Regions from separate parts of the Kitasatospora sp. NPDC001119 genome, predicted to be linked through region 1. Evidence: riboswitches for the same ligand, from Rfam matches in the RefSeq annotation. Region 1 holds a riboswitch; each other region holds the start of a gene.

Evidence for each region. A riboswitch is a leader RNA that binds a small molecule or an ion and turns the genes downstream of it on or off. The one in region 1 is predicted to bind cobalamin.
Region 2: it holds a riboswitch for cobalamin, as region 1 does, so the genes downstream of both, ACWDD9_RS17430 (cobalamin biosynthesis protein) here and ACWDD9_RS32345 (CoA-acylating methylmalonate-semialdehyde dehydrogenase) in region 1, are expected to answer to the same signal.
Region 3: it holds a riboswitch for cobalamin, as region 1 does, so the genes downstream of both, ACWDD9_RS23505 (FecCD family ABC transporter permease) here and ACWDD9_RS32345 (CoA-acylating methylmalonate-semialdehyde dehydrogenase) in region 1, are expected to answer to the same signal.
Region 4: it holds a riboswitch for cobalamin, as region 1 does, so the genes downstream of both, ACWDD9_RS27450 (ABC transporter substrate-binding protein) here and ACWDD9_RS32345 (CoA-acylating methylmalonate-semialdehyde dehydrogenase) in region 1, are expected to answer to the same signal.

The regions. Positions count from the first base shown of each region.
Region 1 is NZ_JBSFKI010000032.1:46,662-50,799, forward strand. It holds gene ACWDD9_RS32340 (acyl-CoA dehydrogenase family protein) at 1-532, opposite strand, end outside; gene ACWDD9_RS32345 (CoA-acylating methylmalonate-semialdehyde dehydrogenase) at 541-2,040, opposite strand; cobalamin riboswitch at 2,251-2,434, opposite strand; gene ACWDD9_RS32350 (alcohol dehydrogenase catalytic domain-containing protein) at 2,581-3,624, opposite strand; tRNA gene ACWDD9_RS32355 (tRNA-Cys) at 3,742-3,812, opposite strand; gene ACWDD9_RS32360 (hypothetical protein) at 4,019-4,138, shown strand, end outside.
Region 2 is NZ_JBSFKI010000012.1:164,150-168,287, forward strand. It holds gene ACWDD9_RS17425 (cobyric acid synthase) at 1-1,495, opposite strand, end outside; gene ACWDD9_RS17430 (cobalamin biosynthesis protein) at 1,492-2,505, opposite strand; cobalamin riboswitch at 2,614-2,744, opposite strand; gene ACWDD9_RS17435 (alpha/beta hydrolase family protein) at 3,059-4,138, shown strand, end outside.
Region 3 is NZ_JBSFKI010000019.1:25,189-29,326, forward strand. It holds gene ACWDD9_RS23495 (ABC transporter substrate-binding protein) at 1-447, opposite strand, end outside; gene ACWDD9_RS23500 (ABC transporter ATP-binding protein) at 464-1,267, opposite strand; gene ACWDD9_RS23505 (FecCD family ABC transporter permease) at 1,264-2,343, opposite strand; cobalamin riboswitch at 2,467-2,605, opposite strand; gene sodN (superoxide dismutase, Ni) at 2,673-3,068, opposite strand; gene sodX (nickel-type superoxide dismutase maturation protease) at 3,345-3,707, shown strand; gene ACWDD9_RS23520 (CGNR zinc finger domain-containing protein) at 3,715-4,138, opposite strand, start outside.
Region 4 is NZ_JBSFKI010000024.1:860-4,997, reverse strand. It holds gene ACWDD9_RS27455 (shikimate dehydrogenase family protein) at 1-808, shown strand, start outside; cobalamin riboswitch at 921-1,126, shown strand; gene ACWDD9_RS27450 (ABC transporter substrate-binding protein) at 1,384-2,253, shown strand; gene ACWDD9_RS27445 (FecCD family ABC transporter permease) at 2,250-3,329, shown strand; gene ACWDD9_RS27440 (ABC transporter ATP-binding protein) at 3,326-4,138, shown strand, end outside; gene ACWDD9_RS27435 ((2Fe-2S) ferredoxin domain-containing protein) at 4,138-4,138, shown strand, end outside.

The sequences.
Region 1 (4,138 bases):
CCCGGGCCCCCGGGCCGCCGGTTCGGGCCATCACCACGTACACCTGCGAGGTGCCGGCGCCCGAGACGAACTGCTTGACGCCGTCCAGGACCCAGTGGTCCCCGTGCCGGCGGGCCCGGGTGGCCAGCGCGGCGGCGTCCGAGCCCGCGCCCGGCTCGGTGAGGCAGTAGCTGCCGAGCAGCTCCGTCGAGCAGAGCCCGGGCAGCAGCCGGGCGCGCTGGGCGGGGCTGCCGTAGCGGTCGATCATCCAGGCGACCATGTTGTGGATCGACAGGTAGCCGGCGATGGACGGGCAGCCGGTCGCCAGCGCCTCGAAGACGAGCACGCCGTCCTGGCGGCCGAGCTCCGAGCCGCCCGACTCCTCCCGCACGTAGACGCCGCCGAGGCCCAGGTCGGCGGCCTTGCGCAGGACGTCGACCGGGAAGTGCTTGGCCTGGTCCCACGCGACGGCGTGCGGGGCGAGGTGCTCGCGGGCGAAGTCCCGGGTGGTCGCGACGATGGCGAGCTGGTCGTCGGTCAGATGGGTGTGCACGGCGCGCCTCAGCCCATCGTCGGGATGGTGAAGCTCGCGCCCTCCTTGGCCCCGGAGGGCCAGCGCGAGGTGACGGTGCGGGTGCGGGTGTAGAAGCGGATCGAGTCCGGCCCGTGCTGGTTGAGGTCGCCGAACGCGGAGCGCTTCCAGCCGCCGAAGGTGTGGTAGGCGATCGGCACCGGGATCGGCACGTTGACCCCGACCATGCCGGTGTTCACCCGCCGGGCGAAGTCCCGGGCGGTGTCGCCGTCCCGGGTGTAGATGGCCACCCCGTTGCCGAACTCGTGCTCGCTGGGCAGCCGCAGCGCCTCCTCGTAGTCGGCGGCACGCACCACGGTGAGCACCGGCCCGAAGATCTCCTCCCGGTAGATCCGCATGCCGGGCGTGACCCGGTCGAACAGCGAGGCGCCGAGGAAGTAGCCGTCCTCGTGCCCGGCCAGCCGGAAGTCCCGTCCGTCGACGACGAGTTCGGCGCCCTCCTCGATCCCGAGGTCCAGGTAGCCGCGCACCCGCGCCAGCGCGTCGGCGCCGACCAGCGGTCCGAAGTCCGCCGCCGGGTCGTCCGAGCGCCCGACCTTGAGCGCGCCGATCCGCTCGACCAGCTTCGCCACCAGGGCGTCCGCCGTCGCCTCCCCCACCGGGACGGCCACCGAGATGGCCATGCAGCGCTCCCCGGCCGAGCCGTACCCGGCGCCGATCAGCGCGTCCGCCGCCTGGTCGAGGTCGGCGTCCGGCATCACGATCAGGTGGTTCTTGGCCCCGCCGAAGCACTGCGCCCGCTTCCCGTGCGCGGCGGCGGTGGCGTACACGTACTGGGCGATCGGCGTGGAGCCGACGAAGCCGAGCGCCTGGACGCGCGGGTCCTCCAGCAGGGTGTCCACGGCCTCCTTGTCACCGTTGACGACGTTGAGCACGCCCGGCGGCAGCCCGGCCTCCAGGAACAGCTCGGCCAGCCGCAGCGGCACCGAGGGGTCACGCTCCGAGGGCTTGAGCACGAAGGCGTTTCCGCAGGCCAGCGCGGGCGCGGCCTTCCAGAGCGGGATCATCGCCGGGAAGTTGAACGGCGTGATGCCCGCGACCACGCCGAGCGGCTGGCGCATCGAGTACACGTCGATGCCCGTCCCGGCGTTGTCGCTGAACTCGCCCTTCAGCAGGTGCGGGATGCCGGCGGCGAACTCCACGACCTCCAGGCCGCGTTGGATGTCGCCGTGGGCGTCGGCCACGGTCTTGCCGTGCTCGGCGGAGAGCAGCCGGGCCAGCTCGTCCTTCTCCTGCTCGACGAGCTGGAGGAAGCGCAGCAGGACGCGGGCCCGCCGCTGCGGGTTCCAGGCGGCCCACGCGGGCTGGGCCTGCTCGGCGTCGGCGATCACCGCCTCGACCTCGGCGCGGCTCGCCAGGGGCACCCGGGCCTGCACCCGGCCGGTGTTGGGGTCGTACACGTCGCCGAAGCGGCCGGAGGTGCCGGCGGTGGGCTTGCCGGCGATGAAGTGGGTCAGTTCTCGGACCATCGGTTCCTACTCTCGACAGGGGTGGGGAGAGGAGGAATGGAGGCCGCCGCCGGTCGGCGGGCGCACGGTGGTGCACCCCTCGGCACGGGCGTACGGCGGTGTGACGGTACGTCAGGGCGCGGGCGCCCCGGCGGTCGTCGGCACGGGACAGCCAGGCGCGGTGGAACGGAAGCAGCCCGGAGTCATGTGTGTCGTCTCCATCCTCGTGGAAAACACGAACCACCCGCGGCCGGTATCCTGACTCCCGGATCACCGCACGCCCTCAGGCCTTCCCGGCTGGCTGCCAGTGGCCGTCATCTGCGAGGACGGACTCCCCGGTCACAGTGGCGGGACCGTGCCGGACTCACACCGGCTTCCCTGACACCGCGGACCTGCCGTCGACCATATAGTTGGACGTCCTAGTAAGTCCAGGGGTACGCGCCCGCGCCGCGCCGCCGGAGGGCCGCTCACCCCCGTCCACCTGCCCGGACACGCCGGGAGCCGACCCCGAGGGACCGGCTCCGAGGGCCGGCTCCGAGGGCCGGCTCCGATGACCGCCGCTCAGCGGCCGGTGGTGACGACCATGCGGAAGCGGGCCCGGTTGGCCGCCATCTTCTCCACCGCCGCCGCGGTCCGCTCCAGCGGCACCTCCTCGACCCAGGCCCGCACCCCCGTCTGCGCCGCGAAGCGCAGCGTGTCTTGGGTGTCGACCGCGATGCCCGAGGAGTGCGCGTAGACCTTCCGGTCGCCCTGGATCAACTGCAGGGCGCTCAGCTCCAGCGGCTCCGCCGGGAGTCCGACCATGACGAGCTCGCCCCGGCGGGTGATCCCGTCGATCGTCGCCACCACGGCGGGCGCGTTGGTGACGGTGGACAGGACCACCTTCGCACCTCCCAACTGCCGCAGGGCCTCGGCGACATCGCCCGCGGTGCTGTCGATGTAGTGGGCGGCGCCGAGCCGGAGCGCGAGCGGCCCCTTCTCCTGGCCGCGGGCGATGGCGACGGTACGGAAGCCCATCTTCTCGGCGAACTGGACGCCCAGGTGGCCGAGTCCGCCGATCCCCAGGATGGCGACGGTGTCCCCGGGCCGTGCGGCGGAGCGGCGCAGGGCGTTGAAGACCGTCACCCCCGCGCAGGCCAGCGGCGCCGCCTCGACCGCGGTGAGCTCGTCCGGGACCGCCGCCAGGGCCACGGCCGGGACGACGACGGAGTCGGCGAACCCGCCCGGATAGGCGACGCCGGGGATCTCGACCCGCGCGCAGTGCAGGCCGTCGCCCGCCCGGCACGCGTCGCAGTGCCCGCAGCTGCCGCCGTACCAGCCGACCGCGACCCGGTCGCCGACCCGCCAGCCCTCCACGCCCTCGCCGAGGGCGTCGACGCGGCCGGCGATCTCGTGCCCCGGGGTGATCGGGAAGGTGCTGCCGGGCAGCAGGCCGCCGGCGATGAGCAGGTCGGAGTGGCAGACCCCGCACGCCTCCACGGTGATCCGCACGGCTCCCGGACCGGGTTCCCGCGGGGGGACCTCGACCAGCTCGGGGGCCGCACCCGGTGCCGCGACCTGGACGGCGCGCAGCGCGGCGGCCGAGCCGCTGGGGGAGGTGGACATGAGCGTTCCCTTCGCCGGGTGATGTGCCCCGGAGCCCCAGGTGACCGCACCGCTCGTCCTGTTCCGGGCGCGCCTTTCGACACGGATCGAAATGTCTCGAAAGAACTCGGAAGTAAAAGGTGGAGATAGGAATCGAACCCATCTGAACGGCCCTGCAAGCCGCCGCCTAGCCACTCGGCCACTCCACCCCGACAACGATGGAAACATTACACGCACATGAACACGGACCCTGACCAGAATTCCCCGGGAACGGCGATGTTTCACCCCATGGGGCTCTTAGTGCGTCTAGTGTTATTTCTTTCGACATGGCGCCGGTAGGGTCCGACGAGCCAGCGCGTAAAAGACCGGGTGCGCTAGCCTGTGCCGATATCTCCGACCCGATGGGATTTCACTGATGGCCGTTGAGGAATCACGGTTCACCCATACCGCGGAGCCGCTCTGCGGAACCGCCGCGAACCGGTGCCAGTACAAGAACCTGCCCCTGCGCGACCTTCCCCCACTCGGCGTCGTGCGC
Region 2 (4,138 bases), on a different contig from region 1:
CCCCGGGCGGGAGGAACGGCAGCGATCCGGCCGCCGGCACCCCGCCCTCGATCAGCTTCCACAGCGCGTCGGTGTCCGCGTGCTCCTCGATCAGGTCGCCCAGCCGGTCCAGCCGGGCCTCGCGCGCCGCGGCGAAGGAGGTGTCCGGCGCCGGGACGAACGCCCGGCCGGACAACTCGGCGACCTCGCGCAGGAGTTCGCGGCGGAACCCGTCGTTCTCCAGCGCGCCGTGCCAGGTGGTGCCCCAGACCGGGCCGACCCGGCAGCCGTCCAGGAAGGGGCTGCCCCCCTCCACGGTCACCACCCCGTGGTGGATCTCGTAGCCCTCGACCCGCTGCCCGAACGCCTCGCCGACCGGCCGCGCCAGCACCTTCTCGACGCCGAACCGCACGTGCGTCGGCAGCAGCCCGAGACCGTCGACGGCGCCCGCCTTCGACTCGACCTCGTCCACGATCGAGTGCGCCAGCATCTGGTAGCCGCCGCAGACCCCGAGGACCGGCAGTCCGGCCGCCACCCGCGCCTTCAGGGCCGGCTCCAGGCCGCGCTCGCGCAGCCAGGCGAGGTCCGCGACGGTGGCCCGGGTACCGGGCAGCACCACCAGGTCGGCGTCGGCCAGCTCCTCCGGCCTGGTCGCCCAGCGGACCAGCACGCCCGGCTCCTGCGCGAGCGCGTCCATGTCGGTGAAGTTGGACAGCCGGGGGAAGCGCACCACGGCCACCCGCAGCACGTCCGCGCCGAGCGGCCCGGGCCCGTCCGCCCGGTCCGCCACGGTGGACAGGTCCAGCGAGTCCTCGGCGTCCAGCCAGAGCCCGGGCAGCATCGGCAGCGTGCCCAGCACCGGACGGCCGGTCAGCTCGTGCAGCATCTCCAGCCCGGGCGCCAGCAGCCGCGCGTCGCCGCGGAACTTGTTGACGAACCAGCCCGCCACGTGCCGCTGGTCCTCCGCCGACAGCAGCGCCAGCGTCCCGTACATCGCCGCGAAGACCCCGCCGCGGTCGATGTCCCCGACCACCACCACCGGCAGGGCGGCGGCCGTGGCCAGGCCCATGTTGGCGATGTCGCGGTCGCGCAGGTTGATCTCGGCGGGCGATCCCGCGCCCTCGCAGACCACCACGTCGTAGCGGCCGCGCAGGTCGGCCAGGCACTCCAGGGCGCGCTCCAGCAGGACGGGCTTGCGCTCGCGGTAGTCCAGCGCGCCGACCTCGGCCACCGGCCGGCCGAGCAGCACCACCTGGCTGCGGCCGTCCGCGCCCGGCTTGAGCAGCACCGGGTTCATCGCCGCCTCCGGCTCCACCCGGGCGGCCTGCGCCTGCATCGCCTGGGCGCGGCCGATCTCGGCGCCGTCGGCGGTGACGAAGGAGTTGAGCGACATGTTCTGCGCCTTGAACGGCGCGACCCGCACGCCCTGGCGGGCGAGCCACCGGCAGATCCCGGCCGTCACCACGCTCTTGCCCGCGTCCGAGGTCGTCCCCGCGACCAGCAGTGCGTTGCTCATGCCCGTCCCCTCTTCTTCAGCAGTGCCCGCAGCAGGACGTGCCCCGCGACCGTCGTACCCAGCGCCAGTGCGCCCACCCGCCGGGAGAGCGCGCAGGCCCGCTCGATGTCGTCCACCGTCACCGGCCGCAGCTCCGCGCCCAGGACGGGCCGGTGCTCCACCCGCTCCCCGTACCGCAGCGTGCCGCCCAGTCGGACGCCCACCGCGCCGGCGAACGCCGATTCGGCCTGGCCCGCGTTCGGGCTCGGGTGCGCGGAGCCGTCGCGCCGCCAGACCCGCCAGGCGGTCCGGGGCTCGGGGGCGGCGGCCACCGTCAGCAGCGCCGTCAGCCGGGCGCCCGGCCAGCCCGCCACGTCGTCCAGCCGGGCCGAGGCCCAGCCGAACCGGGCGTAGCGGGGCGAGCGGTGGCCGACCATGGCGTCCAGGGTGTTCACGGCGCGGAAGGCCAGCAGGCCGGGGGTGCCGGCCAGGGCGCCCCAGGTCAGCGCGTTCACCACGGCGTCGGCGGTGTTCTCGGCCACCGACTCGACCACCGCCCGGGCGATCTGCTGCCCGTCCAGCGCGCTCGGGTCCCGCCCGCACAGGTGCGGCAGCCGCTCCCGGGCGGCGGCGAGGTCGCCGGCGGCCAGCGAGCGGCCGATGGTGCGGGCCTCCCGGGTCAGCGAGGTGCCGCCAAGCACCGTCCAGGTCGCGGCCGCCGCCAGCGCCGCCCGGCCCAGCGGGCGCCGGCCCACCGTACGGTCCAGGGCGAACGCGCCCGCCGCGACCGCGCCCACGCACAGCGCGGTGTACCCGGCCCCGGCGGCGCGGTCGTCGCGCCACAGCCGCCGCTCCAGCCGGGTCGCGGCGCTGCCGAAGAAGGCCACCGGGTGGCCCCGGCGGGGGTCGGCGAAGCGGGCGTCGGCGGCGTAGCCCGCGGCGGCGCCGAGTGCGAACACGGCGGCGCGGGCCAGCGGGCGCGAGGCTCGGGTCAGCGGGCGCGGAGCGGGGGAAGGCGCGCGCGGGGTCATCGGCCGCACGGCGGAGGGCAGCTCGGAGTCCGGCCGGGCGGGGCAGCCTGCATCGCGTGCGTGTCCTCACTCAGGGTCCGCGCCCTGGATCGACGTGACGGCGGCGAGAGTCTCCTGGCTTCCGGGTCGAACGCACCCCCGGGGCCTTCCAGCGGCCGTCGACGGCCCGCCGTGGCGATGTTCCGAGCGTGCTCCCCGGTGACAGTGGCGGGACCGCGCCGGACTTCCACCGGCTTCCTCTCCATGCCTCCGTTTGGCCCCAGGATCCCATCACGGGCCCGAACCGGGAGTCAACCGAGGTCACGGAGGGGTTGGTCACACGGGGACGCCGCTGACGCCCGGTCGGATCGCCCGGCGCGGCCCCGCCCCGACCCCCGCCACCGGCACCCCCTGAGTACTGCCCTGAGCGCCCCGGGAGCGCCCGCCGGGTGACCCGGACGGCCCAGCCCGGTGGCCGGTCGGGCGGAGCGCCGGTGAACTGGGGCTCGAACACCGTCCGGTCCGTGAAGAACGTCCGTGAACGACGTCCGTGAACAACAGAGCGGGGAGCGAGATGCGTTGGGGAACCGCCGCCGTCGTGGCGGCCGCCGCGGTGGGGGCCGCCGTGCTGGTGGTCGGCCGCCGGGCCTCCGAGCGGATGGTCCGTCCGGTGACCGCCGTCCAGGAGTCCGGGCCGGTCCAGGTCCGCGCCCTCGCCGCCGGCCGGGTCACCTTCACCCGCGGCCCCGCGAGCCTGCGCCCCGGCCGCTGGGCGGTGGAGTGGGCGGACGGCGGGCACGCGGTCGTCGAGGAGGTGCTGCACGCCGACGAACAGGGCGTCACCCGCCGACTGGTCCGCGCCGACCGGGGCACCCTCGTCCCCGGCACGGAGGTCCGCTTCACCCCGCGGGTCCACCTCGGCGACCCCACCGAGGCGCTCGGCCTGGCCTTCGCCGACACCACCGCCGACGGCGAGCTCGGCGCCCTCCCCGCCTGGCGGCTCGACGGCAAGCGCGGCACCTGGGTGATCCTGGTGCACGGCCCCGGCGACGACCGCCGGCAGACCCTCCCGGTGCTCCCCGTCCTCGACCGGCTCGGCCTGCCCGCCCTCGCCGTCACCTACCGCGGCGACCGGGGCGCCCCCGCCTCCCCGGACGGGCTCAGCCACTTCGGCGAGACCGAGTGGCGCGACATCGAGGCGGCGGTACGGCTGGCGCTCGACAGCGGCGCGGGCAAGGTGATCCTGTACGGCTGGTCCGTCGGCGCGACCATCGTGCTGCAGACCGTGGCCCGCTCCGCCTGGTCGCACGCCGTCCGCGGTCTGATCCTCGACTCGCCCGTGCTCGACCTGCCCGCCTCCGCCCGCCGGGACGCCGCCCGGGCCGGCTTCCAGGGCGTCGCCGCCGAGCTCGGCGCCCTCGCCGCCGAGGGCCGCACCGGGGTCGACCTCGCCGACTTCGGCCGCATCGCCGACGGCACCGACCTGCGGGTGCCGACCCTCCTCCTGCACAGCCCAGGGGACCGGATCGCGCCCTTCGGCGCCGCCGAGAAGCTGGCCGCCGCCCGCCGCGACGTGGTGAGCCTCCAGCCCTTCCCCGGCGCCGACCACGCCACCCTCTGGAACACCGCCCCCGACCGCTACACCGAACTCCTC
Region 3 (4,138 bases), on a different contig from region 1:
GAGCACGTACGAGTCGACGCCGAGCGCCCTGAAGGCCTGCGGGGTGACGCCGCTGCCCTCGTCGAAGCCGTAGTGCCAGCCGGCGAAGACCAGGTCGGCCTTGGCGTCCAGCGCGATCTCCTTGGTGAGGATCTTCTTGGAGAGCCAGGTGGCCTGCTGGTAGCCGTCCTTCCAGGCGACCTGGTCGATCTTCCCCTTGTCGTCGGGCATCACGTAGCCGGCCATCCGGTCGGCGAGGCCGAGCGAGAGCATCAGTTCGGTGATGTTGACGTCGTTGGTCACCACCCGGGCGGGCTTCTGCGCGAAGGTGAGCTTCTCCCCGCAGTTGTCCACCGTCACGGGGTAGTGGGCGGAGGCGGTGGCGGCCTCCTTCGGGGCGATCTCGGCGCCGCAGCCGACGAGTCCGAGGGCGAGCAGGGCGGTGGCGGCAACGGCCTTGGTGCGCACGGGAGTTCCTTGGGGGTCAGGGGAGGCGGTCGAAGAGCAGCTGGAGGGCGCCGGTCTCCGGGTGGCGCACCGGGGTGCCCCGGACGCCGAACACCTCGGCCAGCAGGGCGGGTCGGAGCACCTCGTCGGGCGGCCCGGAGGCGACGATCCGGCCGTCCCGCAGGACGTACAGCAGGTCGCAGTGGCCCGCCGCCAGGTTGAGGTCGTGCAGCGCGGTGAGCACCGTCGGACCGGCCTCGCGGGCGAGCGCCAGCACCTCCAACTGGTGCGCGATGTCGAGGTGGTTGGTGGGTTCGTCCAGCACCAGCAGGCGCGGCTCCTGGACCAGCGCGCGGGCGAACAGCACCCGCTGCTTCTCGCCCCCGGACAGGCTCAGGAAGCCCCGCTCGGCGAGGTGCCCGGCCCGGACCTTGCGCAGCGCCTCGGCGCAGCGCCGCTCGTCCCCGTCGACTTGGGCGCCGAAGCCGCGGCGGTGCGGCAGCCGGCCCATGGCGACCACCTCGGCGACGGTGAAGTCGAACTCGGCGGAGTGCTCCTGGGTCAGCGCGGCCACCCGGCGGGCGCTCTCGCGGGCGGTGAGGGCGTGCAGGTCGTCGCCGGCCAGCCGGACCACGCCGCCGGCCGGCTTCAGCACCCGGTAGACGCAGCGCAGCAGGGTCGACTTGCCGCTGCCGTTGGGGCCGATCAGCCCGACCACCTGTCCGGCGGCGGCCGCCAGGCTCACCTCGTGGACCAGCCGGGTGCCGGCCAGCTCCACCGAGACGCCGTCGACGGCGAGGTCCTGGGCGTGCACCGGGGTCGGGTCGGTCGTCGCGGTCACCGGGCACCTCCGAAGGCCTGGCCGCGGCGGCGCATCATCACCAGGAAGGCGGGCACGCCGAGCACCGCGGTGAACACCCCGACGGGCAGTTCGGCGGGCGCCAGCAGGGTGCGCGAGGCGATGTCCACCCAGACCAGCAGCAGCGCCCCGGCGAGCGGCGCGACCACCAGCACCCGGCGGTGCCCGGCGCCGACCAGCATCCGCGCCAGGTGCGGCATCAGCAGCCCGACGAAGCCGATCGCCCCGCTGACCGCGACCACGGTGCCGGTGACGGCGGCGGTCACCACGAACAGCTCGCGGCGCAGCCGGTCCGGGTCCACGCCGAGCGAGGCGGAGGTCTCGTCGCCCATCGCGAGCGCGTCCAGCCGCCCGGCGGTGCAGGCCAGGTAGGCGAGCCCGGCCAGCACGGTGACGGCGGCGATCGGCACCTTGCCCCAGGTGGCGCCGCCGAGGCTGCCGAGCAGCCACATCATGACGTCCCGGGCGGCCTCGCCGCGGTCGGCGGCGAAGACCATCAGGGTGGTGGCGGCGGAGAAGCCGTACGACAGCGCGGTGCCGGTGAGCACCAGCCGCAGCGGGGTGAGCCCGTACGCGGTGCGGGCCGTGACGTAGACCAGGGTCATGGCGGCCAGCGCGGAGCCGAAGGCGGAGGCGGAGATCGCCCACACCCCGAGCGAGGCGAAGGCGCCGAACAGCATCACGGCATTGGCGCCGACGGCCGCGCCGGAGGAGATGCCGAGCACGAAGGGGTCCGCCAGCGCGTTGCGCACCAGGGCCTGGACGGCGACCCCGCAGGCGGCCAGCCCGGCGCCGACCACGGCGGCCAGCACGGTGCGCGGCAGCCGGATCTCCCAGACGATCGCGTACGCGGCCGCCTCGTCCGCGTCCAGCCGGCCGCCCGTCAGCCCGGCGCCCAGGAGCCGCAGCACCCGGGGCAGGCCGAGCCCGGAGGAGCCGAGGGCGACCCCGCAGACCAGGGAGAGCAGCAGGGCGGCGGCGAGTCCGGCGGCGAGCGGGACGACGGGTATTCGGCGGGCGGGCGGGCCGACTGCACGGTTGACGGGTGCGCGGTTCACGGGTGCGCCTTGCCTCGGGCCGGGAGCGCGCCGGGGCGGGCGCGGGCCGGGGGCGTGCCGGGGCGCCGTTCCCCTCGCAGTCCGCGGCGAGTTGTCGGGAGGTCGGCGGCCGAGGGCGATCGGGCTGGCGCGGCCGTACGGGCGGGTACGGGCCGTGCTCACCGTTGCGGGTCAGCGCCGGATTCGCACCGGACTTCCCCCTCGGACGCCCTGGCAGCATAACAGCCACTCAGGGCAGGCAACCCTTACCGAGCCGGGTCGGACGTGAACGCACGACCGCCCCCGTCCGGCGGTGCGGACGGGGGCGGTCGGGTGGCGACGCGTCAGGCTCAGGCCTGCTTGGTCTCCCAGAAGATTTTGTCGACCTGGGCGATCAGGTCGAGCAGGGCCTGGCCGGTGGCCGGGTCCGTGGACGCCTTGGCGGCCGAGGCGGCCTTCAGGGTGTCGTTGATCAGCTGGTGCAGCTGCGGGTACTTCTCGAAGTGCGGGGCCTTGAAGTAGTCGCTCCACAGCACCGAGATGTGGTGCTTGACGGCCTCGGCGCGCTGCTCCTTGATGATGACGGCGCGGGCGCGGAAGTGCGGGTCCTCGTTGGCCTGGTACTTCTCCTGGGTGGCCTTGACCGACTCGGCCTCCAGCTTGGCCTGCGCGGGGTCGTAGACGCCGCAGGGCAGGTCGCAGTGGGCGTGGACGGTGGCGCGCGGTGCAAACAGACGAGAGAACATGGGAGTCCTTCCTTAGATCGTCTTCCCGCGCCCGAGATTACCCTTCCGCCCTCCCGGTTTCGCGATCGGGCGGTGGGCCTAGGGCGAAAGACGGACCGGGAACCGGCGCAATCCGGACATCGGACGGACGGCGGTCCGTACGGCAGACTGGGGGCGCGAGCGGGGGCGGGAGGAGGAGTCGTGGCGCGGAGCACGCGAGCGGAGGGCGCCGGGGCGGGGGAGCGCGGCCCGGGCGGCGCGCTGCCGTTCGGGCTGGTCGACGTGGCGGGGCCGTCGATGGTCCCGACCCTGCGCGAGGGCGACCGGCTGCTGGTCCGCTACGGCGCGCCGATCCGGCCCGGCGCGGTGGTGGTCTTCCGGCACCCCTTCCAGCAGGACCTGCTGGTGGTGAAGCGGGCTGCCGAGCGCCGGGCCACGGGCTGGTGGCTGCTCTCCGACAACCGCCCGGTGGACAGCGACAGCCGCAGCTACGGCGCCGTCCCGGACGAGCTGGTGCTCGGCCGGGTGCTGCTGCGGCTGCGCCCGAGCCCGGTCTGGCTGGCGCCGGGGCGCCGGCTGGAGCGGCTGCTGCTCACCCCGCGGCTGGCCCGGGTGCCGGGCCTGGCCCGCCGGCTCGGCGCCTGGGTCGAGGAGGTCTAGCGGGCCGCTACGCCCGGGCCGCCGCCTCCGCCTCCAGGCGCTTGCGGGCCCGGTAGGCGGCCACGTTGGCGCGGGTCGCGCAGCGGTCCGAGCAGTAGCGGCGGGAGCGGTTGGTCGAGGTGTCCAGGTAGGCGTTGCGGCAGGGCGCGGCCTGGCAGATGCCGAGCCGGTCGGCGCCCAGCTCGGTGAGGTGGACGGCCAGGCCCATGCAGGCGACCGCGCTGAAGTGGGCGGTGGCGGTGGGGGAGTTGTCGGCCAGGTGCAGGTGCCAGCGCGGCCGCCCGGCGTCGTCCAGGTAGTCGTGCCCGGAGATCAGCGGGCTGACCGGGTACTCCATCAGCAGGCTGTTCAGCAGGTCGACGCCGCGGATCTCGTCCCCGCCGGCGGCGGCCTCGAAGACCCCGCGCAGCCGGGTCCGCACCGCCCGCAGC
Region 4 (4,138 bases), on a different contig from region 1:
CGCGCCGGCCGCCCGCCCGCCGATCTCCGGCCGCACCCGGCTGTTCGCGGTGCTCGGCGACCCGGTCGCACAGGCCAAGGCGCCCGCCCTGCTCAACCCGCTGTTCGCGGCGAGCGGCGTGGACGCCGTGCTCGTCCCCGTGCACGCCCCGGCGGACCGGCTGGACGAGGTCGTCCGCGGGCTGAAGGCCGTCGCCAACCTGGACGGGCTGCTGGTCACCGTCCCGCACAAGCTGGCGATGTGCGGGCACGCCGACGAACTCAGCGACGCCGCCGCCCTGTTGGGCAGCACCAACGCGCTGCGCCGCGAGCCGGACGGCCGCTGGTACGGCGACAACTTCGACGGCGCCGGGTTCGTCCGGGGCCTGGCCGCCGCCGGGTACCACCCGGCCGGGCTGCGGGTGGCACTGGCCGGCGCCGGAGGCGCGGGGCTCGCCATCGCCGCCGCCCTGCTCGCCGAAGGGGCCGCCGCACTCACCGTGACCGATCCCGACCGGGGCCGGGTGGACGCCCTGCTGGAGCGGCTCGGCACCCGCTGGCCCGGCCGCGTGGCCGCCGCCCCGCGCCCGCCCTCCGGCGTCGACCTCGCGGTCAACGCCACCCCGCTGGGCCTGGACCCGGCCGACCCGCTCCCCTTCGACCCGGCACCGCTGGCGCCCGGCGCGCTGGTCGCCGACATCATCATGACGCCCGCCGAGACCCCGCTGCTGCGCACCGCCGCCGCCCTCGGCCTCGCCACCCACCCCGGCATCCACATGCTCGCCGAGCAGCTGCCGCTCTACCGCTCCTTCTTCCGCCTTCCGGGGTGATCCCCCGTCCCTCCGGAGCCGGCCGACCCCCGTGGCCGCTCCCTCCCCCGTCCCCGGGAACGATCCAAACGATCATCCCACCGGCCGGTCGCCACCGACCTGACCACGCCTGATACCGTGCCATCGCCGTGGTGTTCGGGAAACCGGTCTGAGTCCGGTGCGGCCCTCGCCACTGTTGCCGCGGAGTTCCGCGGCCCTCGCTGACCGGCTTTCGCCAGCGGTCAGGGCCACTGGGCGGGCTGGGAGAGCCGCTCGGGAAGGTCGGTCGCGGCGTGTTGATGCGGAAGCCAGGAGACCGGCCACGGCGCGACATGTTCCACGAGGGTTTTGGAGAACACGTGCCCAGCGGTCAGCCGTACCCGCATCCGGTCCGATCCATACGTTCCATGCGCTCCGCGCGCTCCATGCGTCCCGTACGTCCTGTACGTCCTGTACGTCCCGTACGTCCCACAGGTCCGACACGTGTCGGCCGGGCCGTCGCGGCCCTGCTGTTCGTCGGTGTGGTCGGAGGTTGCGCGGGCGCCCCCGCGCCCGTCGCGTCCGGCGGGGCGACCGGGAGTGCCGCGCCGGTCAGCGTGGACAACTGCGGGACCACCGTGACGGTCGGCGCGCCGCCCGAGCGGCTGGTGACGCTCAACCAGGGTGCCACCGAGGTGGCCCTGGCCCTCGGGCTGCAGTCCCGCATGGCCGGTACCGCCTACCTCGACGACTCCGTCCCGGAGAAGTGGAAGGCCGCCTACGACTCCGTCCCGGTGCTCTCCAAGAAGTACCCGACGAAGGAGAACCTCCTCGCGGCCCGTCCCGACTTCCTGTACGCCTCCTACTCCAGCGCGTTCACCGACAAGGTCGCGGGCACCCGGGAGGAGCTGCGCGGCCAGGGCGTCCCGTCGTACCTGTCCCCGTTCGGCTGCTCGGACAAGAACCAGGTGCCGCCGACGACCTGGCAGGCGGCGTGGGGCGAGCTGAACGACGTCGCCAAGGTCTTCGGCGTCCCGGAGCGGGCCGCCGCGATCCAGCAACAGCAGGAGCAGCAGCTGGCGCAGTTCACGGCGACGGCCGCGGGCAAGGGCCTGAAGGTCCTGTGGTTCGACTCGGACACCAAGACTCCGTTCGTCGGCGCCGGCCAGGGCGGACCCCAACTCGTGCTCGACGCCGTGGGCGCCCGCAACGTCTTCGGGGACCTGCCCGGCAGCTGGCAGAACGTGAGCTGGGAGAAGGTCGTCGCGGCGGACCCGGACGCCATCGTGGTCGCGGACGCCGACTGGGACACCGCCCAGTCCAAGATCGACTACCTGGAGAACGACCCGGTCCTGAGCAAGCTCACCGCCGTACAGCGCAAGGCCTTCGTGACGGTGCCGTTCTCCGAGTCGACCCCCGGTGTGCTGCTCGCCGACGGTGCCGCCCGGGTGTCCGACGGGCTGGGCCGACTGCACCCGGCTTCATGACCGCCGCGCCCCACCCCGTCGCGCGGCCCGCTGGTCCGGGCCGCGCGACGGCGGCCCTGGCCGTCGCCGCGGCCCTGCTCCTGAGCACCCTGCTCCTCGGCCTGGCCGTGGGCTCGCAGCACGAGTCGGTCGGAACGGTGATCGAGGTCGTGGCGCGCCGTCTCGGGCTGGGCGACCCTCCTGTGACGCTGCTCGACGACCAGATCGTCTGGCAGTTGCGGCTGCCCCGGGTGCTGGGGGCGGCCGCCACCGGCGCCGGCCTCGCGGTCTGCGGCGCGGTGCTGCAGACCCTGACCGGGAACGACCTGGCCGATCCCTTCCTGCTCGGGATCTCGGACGGAGCCGCCGCCGGCGCGGTCACCGTGATCGTCCTCGGCGTCGGCGTGTCCGGCGCCGTGGGCACCGGCGCGGTGGCGACGGCGGCCTTCGCCGGCGCCCTGCTCGCCGCCGTCGTCGTCCTGGCCCTGGCCGGCGCCCGAACCCGGTCGCTGCCCACCGCCCGGACCGTGCTCGCCGGCATCGCGGTCGGCCAGATGTGCGGGGCCTACACCTCGTTCGTGGTGATGGTCCTCGGGGACCGCGACGCGGCGCGCGGTGTCATGGAGTGGACGCTGGGCTCGGTCGCCGGCGTGCGGTGGCCCACCGCCGTCTTCCTGCTGGCGGTCGCGCTGGTGGGTGTCACGGTCCTGGCCTCCTCGGCCCGCGACCTGGACGCCTTCGCCTTCGGCGAGACCGCCGCCCGCTCCCTCGGCGTCCACGTCGAGCGCACCCGCTGGGTCCTCGTCGCCACCGCCGCGCTGGTGACCGCGTGCCTGGTCGCCAACACCGGCGTCATCGGGTTCCTCGGCCTGGTCGTCCCGCACGTGGTCCGCCTCGTCTGCGGCCCGCGCCACGCCCTCCTGCTGCCCGTGTCGGCGCTGGTCGGCGCGTCCCTCCTGGTGGGCAGCGACGTCGTGGCGCGCTCGGTCCTCCCCGACCGGGAGATCCCCGTCGGCGTCGTCACGGCCGGGCTCGGAGCGCCGTTCTTCGCCTGGCTGCTGTGGCGCCAGGGGCGGGCCGACGGGAGGGCGCAGTGACGACGACGCCTGTCGGGCTGCGCGCGGAGGGACTCGGTGTCCGCGTCGGCGGAGCCACCCTGCTGGACGCGGTCTCGATCGCCTTCCGCCCCGGCCGGATCACGGGCCTGCTCGGGCCCAACGGCGCCGGGAAGACCACCCTGCTGCGCGCGGTCGCCGGACTGACCCGGCCGAGCGCGGGCCGGGTCCTGCTGGACGGCGAGGACCTCCACGCGCTCACGGCCCGCCGGCGGGCACGACGGGTGGCCTTCATGGAGCAGCAGGCGGACACCCGGCTGTCGCTGCCGGTCCGTCAGGTCATCGAGCTCGGACGCACGCCGCACCGCGGCCGCTGGCCCGTGCCGACGGACACCGCCGCCGACGCCCACGAGCGGTCCGTGGTCGCCGACGCCGTCGCCGCGGCCGACGTCGGCCACCTGCTCGACCGGTCCTGGCCGACGCTGTCGGGCGGCGAGCGGCAGCGGGTCCAGCTCGCGCGGGCGCTGACGCAGGAGCCCGACGTGCTGCTGCTCGACGAGCCCACCAACCACCTCGACCTGCGCCACCAACTCGGCTTCCTCGAAACCGTCCGCGGGCTGGGCATCACCACGGTCGCCGCGCTCCACGACCTCGAACTCGCCGCCGCCTACTGCGACGAGGTCGCCGTCCTGCTCGACGGCCGGCTGGTCGCCCACGGGCCCGGCTCCGAGGTGCTCACCTCGCGCACGATCGCGGAGGTCTACGGCGTCGACGTCACCGTGGAACGGCACCCCCGGCACGACAGGCCGCACATCCGGTGGAACGGACTGCTCCACGAAAGGACGACGCCA